Flammeovirga yaeyamensis: one gene and its partner. Each later gene encodes a partner of the first gene's protein in a complex. Links are inferred from orthologs where the notes say so. Each region holds a gene or a part of one and is shown on either strand. Other genes may lie near its edges.

What was found.
Region 2: the proteins of hisF (region 1) and hisH are in contact, whole or in part, in a crystal structure (PDB 6RU0), measured with the Thermotoga maritima proteins. The link is inferred for Flammeovirga yaeyamensis from one-to-one orthologs. Residues at the interface, in WP_004080486.1 of Thermotoga maritima: Met1, Leu2, Ala3, Arg5, Ser40, Glu41, Asp45, Glu46, Ala70, Glu71, Ile73, Asp74, Ile75, Pro76, Phe77, Asp98, Lys99, Ser122, Gln123, Glu161, Thr195, Leu196, Asn247, Arg249, Glu251; in WP_004080484.1 of Thermotoga maritima: Asn15, Arg18, Arg22, Arg117, Leu118, Pro119, His120, Met121, Gly122, Trp123, Asn124, Asn134, Gly135, Tyr136, Tyr138, Val140, Tyr158, Glu180, Lys181, Ser182, Ser183, Lys184, Ile185.

The regions. Positions count from the first base shown.
Region 1 is NZ_CP076132.1:2,014,647-2,017,480, forward strand. What follows is about bases 4-2,816. They hold hisF (imidazole glycerol phosphate synthase subunit HisF), read right to left. Parts: upstream 1,885-2,816; coding sequence 1,123-1,884; downstream 4-1,122. Other genes in these bases: KMW28_RS07865 (lysylphosphatidylglycerol synthase transmembrane domain-containing protein), read right to left, coding at 4-399; panD (aspartate 1-decarboxylase), read right to left, coding at 535-885; carB (carbamoyl-phosphate synthase large subunit), read left to right, coding at 2,057-2,816. Also shown: more of KMW28_RS07865, read right to left, coding at 1-3; more of carB, read left to right, coding at 2,817-2,834.
Region 2 is NZ_CP076132.1:1,802,877-1,805,792, forward strand. Bases 22-2,916 are described here. They hold hisH (imidazole glycerol phosphate synthase subunit HisH), read right to left. Parts: upstream 1,816-2,916; coding sequence 1,228-1,815; downstream 22-1,227. Other genes in these bases: pgeF (peptidoglycan editing factor PgeF), read right to left, coding at 22-486; hisA (1-(5-phosphoribosyl)-5-[(5-phosphoribosylamino)methylideneamino]imidazole-4-carboxamide isomerase), read right to left, coding at 492-1,226; KMW28_RS06960 (alpha-amylase family glycosyl hydrolase), read right to left, coding at 2,002-2,916. Also shown: more of pgeF, read right to left, coding at 1-21. UniProt on the Escherichia coli protein: IGPS catalyzes the conversion of PRFAR and glutamine to IGP, AICAR and glutamate. The HisH subunit catalyzes the hydrolysis of glutamine to glutamate and ammonia as part of the synthesis of IGP and AICAR.

The DNA.
Region 1 (2,834 bases):
TAGAACTATAAAGACAATCATATCAACAGCTCTTTCGATCAGAACAGCACCAAAAGAAGTTTTTGCAGGAATTCCAGATAATTTTTGTAGAATACCACAGCGGAAGAATTCTCCAAATCTAGGTAGTACAGTATTTCCAGCGTAGCCACTCATTGTAGCCATAAATAAGTTCGATGGACTAGTTTTTAAATTTAGTGGCTTCAACATTAAACCCCATCTTAAGCCTCTAATATAATGACTAAATAAGGCAAAGCTAGCTGAGACAAAAAGCCATTGCCAATGTGAATTTAAGATAGTGTGTTTTATATCTCCTAAGTCTTGTCCTTTAAGTACATACCAAAGTAACGCACCGGCTAAAAAGAAGGAGAAGATATATTTAAGAATTTCTTTTAATTTCATTACGATAATGCCCTTTCTTAAAGTATACTGAAGAATTGAAAGGTTTTTTAAAAAATTTCTTCAATATAAAATAAATTTGCCAACTTAATCATAAAAAAATCAAGTTGGCAAAAATAAAATTTTATGTAAAAAGGATTAATCCTCTAGTTTATTATCATCATTAGGGAAGACCAATTTTGGTTTGTATTCCTTAGCTTTCTTTTGCTTCATAAGTGCATAAGAAATTAAAATAAGGACATCACCCACCTGAACTTTACGAGCTGCAGCACCATTTAAACAAATGATTCCGCTACCTCTTTCTCCTGTAATTACATAAGTTTCGAAGCGTTCGCCGTTGTTGTTATTAACGATCTGAACTTTTTCGCCTTCAATTATGTCGGCTGCTTCCATTAAATCCTCATCCACTGTAATACTGCCTACATAATTTAATTCGGCTTGAGTAACCTTTACTCTGTGGATTTTCGATTTTAAAACTTCAATATACATGGTTAGTGTTATTATTCTTTATGTATGATAGAGGTATTGAAAAGTAATACAAACAAATATACGAAACTTAAAAGCAGAAGTTCATTCTAAGTGCTTGATATACAATTAATAAACCTAAATTCATCAAAAGTTTGTTCTTTTTGTGGATGCAATAATAAAACAAAATTGTTAAATGAACAATCAAGATCTAATTTGATATTAACAAATTTCGTGAATGAATGTTCATCGCCCTGTAAATTAATGAGTAATTCTTACCTCGACATCATTTTCTCTTAAATGTTGCTTTAGGTCAGGAATACTGATCTCCTTAAAGTGAAAGATACTAGCAGCCAAAGCAGCATCAGCGGCATTCTGAGAGAACAAATCAATAAAATGCTCTTCTAAGCCCGCACCACCTGATGCAATCACAGGAATATTTAAACTTGTCGATATTTCCTTTGTTAATTCTATGGCAAAACCTGCTTTGGTTCCATCATGATCCATAGAAGTTAAAAGAATTTCTCCTGCTCCTCTTTCTTGGCATTCATGTACCCAAGGAATAGTTCTTAATTCAGTAGGAGTTCTACCACCTCTAACGTGTACAATATGTTCGCCATCGACATAACGAGTGTCTACTGCAACAACAATACATTGTGCACCAAATTCATTACTTAATTCATTAATTAATTCAGGTCTCTTTACGGCAGAAGAGTTGATGGAAACTTTGTCCGCACCAGCATTTAACAAAGCAGAGACGTCTTCAACTGTAGAAATACCACCACCCACAGTAAATGGAATATTTACTTGTGCAGCTACTTTCTGAACTAACTCAATTAATGTTTTTCTTTTTTCGACTGTAGCAGTAATATCAAGAAAGACTAACTCGTCTGCTCCTTGATCAGAATAGATCTGTGCTAGCTCTACAGGATCCCCTGCATCTCTTAATTCTACAAAGTTGACACCTTTCACAGTTTTACCGTCTTTGATGTCCAAACAGGGAATTATTCGTTTTGTTAGCATAAAGGTAGATTTTGGAAAAAATACAAATATAGACGAAGTTTTTAATAAACTATAGATATTTTTACTTTAATTACTTTTTGGTGATTTTATCCATTTTTTATGATGTAATTTCTATAAATAAGGTTAGTTTTGCATCCCGAGTGTTAAGACATGTTTTTTAAAGAATAGCAAAATGCCTAAGAAGAATCACATTAAATCGGTACTTATCATCGGGAGTGGACCAATCGTAATTGGACAAGCCTGCGAGTTTGATTACTCAGGAACTCAAGCATCTCGTTCCCTACGAGAAGAAGGTATCGAAGTAACCTTGATTAATTCGAATCCAGCGACGATTATGACGGACCCTGTAACAGCGGACAACGTCTATCTTCGCCCTCTAGAGAAAAAATCCATCATTGAAATTCTTGAAAAGCATGATATAGATGCTGTACTACCAACAATGGGTGGTCAGACAGCACTTAATTTAGCGATTGATTGTCAAGAAGCAGGTATTTGGGAAGACTACGGTGTAGAGATCATCGGTGTAGATATCGATGCCATCCAAACTACAGAAGACCGTGAGTTGTTCCGTCAGAAAATGCTTGAGCTTGGCGTAAGTGTGTGTAAAGGACGTACTGCAAAATCTTTCCTTCAAGGTAAAGAGATTGCTCAAGAAATTGGATTCCCACTAGTTATCCGTCCATCATTTACCCTTGGTGGTTCAGGTGGTGGATTTGTAAATTCACCAGACGAATTCGAGAAAGCATTAAAAAGAGGTTTGGAGATGTCTCCAGTACACGAAGTGCTTATCGAGCAATCTATTTTAGGTTGGAAAGAATACGAATTGGAATTGTTGAGAGACGACTTAGGTAATGTAATCATTATCTGTTCGATCGAAAACTTTGACCCAATGGGTGTTCATACAGGTGACTCGATCACAGTTGCTCCAGCACAAACGCTTCCAGATACAG
Region 2 (2,916 bases), 210 kb from region 1 along the record:
TACTTTAATGTCAGAAGGTTGACATCCAAATTCATTGTTCATACCCTCAATTCCTTTTGTGAGAATTTTAAGTTCAGTGCCTTTCCAACCAGAATGAATTGCACCTATCACTTTTTGTATGGGATCGAATAATAGGATTGGAGTACAGTCTGCTGCTAACGTAAGTAAACCTACGCCTCTAACATTGGTAATTAAGCCATCAGTTTTAGGAAAAGGAAGAGGACTCGATATCAAGTCCTCTAAATTATCTTCTTTGATAATGCCAATAGTATTGGTATGTTGTTGATCTCCAATAAAAAGATGATCACAACCTAAAGCTTCTTTTACTCTTTTCCTGTTTTCCAGAACATCTTCTTTTTTGTCATGTGCTAGATTCCCAAGATTTAAAGAATCAAAAGGAACCTGACTCACTCCACCATTCCTAGTGGTAATAAAATGATGAATAGGCTCATCTTTTAAAAGTGAAAAGGAAAGAGTTTCAAGCATTTTAGTTATTTACTATTGTGTGCATAAATCTGATCAATACTTATTGTGCCTTCGTAAATTGCTTTACCCACAACTACTGCAGGAATACCTGCTTCGTCCAATTTTGTGAGGTCATCAAATTTACTTACACCGCCACTTGCAATCAATTCCATATCTGGAAATTCAGCAATTATTTCTTGGTACAAAGCGGTATTAGGTCCTTGCATCATACCATCTTTAGAAATATCAGTACAAAGCACTTTAGTAATTCCTTTAGAAGTATAGTTTTTCAAGAAATCAAAAAGTGGCAATTGACTGTCTTCTTGCCAGCCGCTAACAGCAATTTTTTTGTCTTTTGCATCAGCAGCTAAAATCATACGTTCAGCTCCAAATTTTTCAATCCAGCTGACAAATTTATCTTCTGCTTTTACCGCAATAGAACCACATGTGACCATTTCAGCACCATGATCGAATACTTTTTGCAAGTCTTCATCAGATTGGATACCTCCTCCAAAATCAACTACTAAATTGGTGTTTTTAACAATACGTTCTAAAACAGGGTAGTTCACTACCTTTTTCACTTTAGCACCGTCCAAATCAACCAAATGCAAACGTTTTATTCCTGCATCTTCAAATTGTTTTGCAATGTCTAAAGGATCTTTTGCATATACTGTTTTTTGAGCATAATCGCCCTGTGATAACCTTACTAGTTGACCGTCGATAAGATCAATAGCCGGAATAATTTCTAATCGTTTGCTCATTTTAGCACTCTGTAATGAAGTTTTGAATAATTTTTTGTCCTACATCTCCACTTTTTTCAGGGTGGAATTGAGCAGCATAAAAATTGTCTTTATGAAGAGATGCACTGTATGGATGTACATAGTCAGTCACTGCAATAGTTTCTTCACACAACTCAGCGTAATAACTGTGTACGTAATAGACATAATCATTATTCTCTAACCCTGTATACAAAGGTGTTTTTAGATCATGAATATTGTTCCACCCCATATGAGGGACCTTTAAACTATCACTTTCAAATTTCTTGACATGAGTATCAAAAATACCTAGACAATCGGTATCTCTTTCCTCAGAATGTTGACACATTAATTGTAATCCAAGACAAATGCCAAGGGTAGGTTGTTTTAATTCTTTAATCAGTACATCTAGATTTCTAGCTTTTAGATAATCCATTGCTGATTTTGCTTCGCCAACACCAGGGAATATCACTTTATCCGCAGATAAGATTTCCTCTTTTTGGTCTGTTAGAATAGGTTCAATGCCAATACGTTGTAATGCATATCTTACTGACTGTACATTACCGGCATTGTATTTAATGATAGCAACTTTCATCGATTAGCTATTTTGTGATGCTTCTGTTTACTTTTAAAAAGTAAAATCAGTAAAGCTTTAAACGAAAGTCAAAATTACAATACTTTCCAAAGAATGAAAATAGATGAGTTGATTTCATAAAAAAACGGCTTATTTATGATGATATTTTACATAAATAAGCCGTTTTGTTATAGAATTGTCTGCTATCTAAAATGTCAAATACATTGCAGAATAAGGGGCGATACTTATGGATGAACCACTTTCTTTTGCCTTATCCAACGAAATACTCACACTTTGTCCGGATAATAAATCTTTTGTTTTGACTTCATCTAAATTAGATACTCCAATAGCATCAATAACAATCGATGGAATGATTAAGTCCAGCTCCATTTCTTGATCTGAGAAATTGGTTATTACAAGGACTCTTTCGCTCTCATCAAATCTAATGAAGCTATATACTTTATCAGTATTGTATTTAGCATTTGTGCGGTTAAATTGCTGAAGATCGATAAGCTTACCACTTCGAATAGCGGAAGACTCAGTAGAAGCTTTGATAATATCCTTATACTGTTTTCTTAATGTTCTTTGTTCTGCAGATAATTGGCCGCCATCATATTTATGATTGTTCACCCATTTTTGATGTTCAGGAACACCCCAATAATCAAAAATTGTGGTTCTTCCATCATCTCCACTAAAGCCTGAAACATTTTTCCCAGGTTCTCCCACTTCTTGACCGAAATAAATCATCACAGGGCCACTACCTAATGCAGCACTTACGGCCATTCCAGGTATGCCTAATTGTGGATCGTTTGAAAACTCTTTAGAAGCAATTCTTTGCTCATCGTGATTTTCTAAAAAGCGAAGCATGTGGTTATTAAATCCATCCATCTCTTTCCAAACCTTTGTCAAGTGAGAAAGAGAAGAACCCTCACGATCCTCCATAACTGCACGTAAAGTATCATAAACACCTACTTTGTCGTAGAGGTAATCAAATTTTCCATTGAAGATATAATTTTCGTATTCTTTAGGATTGTACACCTCTGCAATGAATCGGATATTAGGATTGATTTTTTTGATTCTTGGAATCATCCAGCCCCAATATTCTACAGGAACCATTTCAGC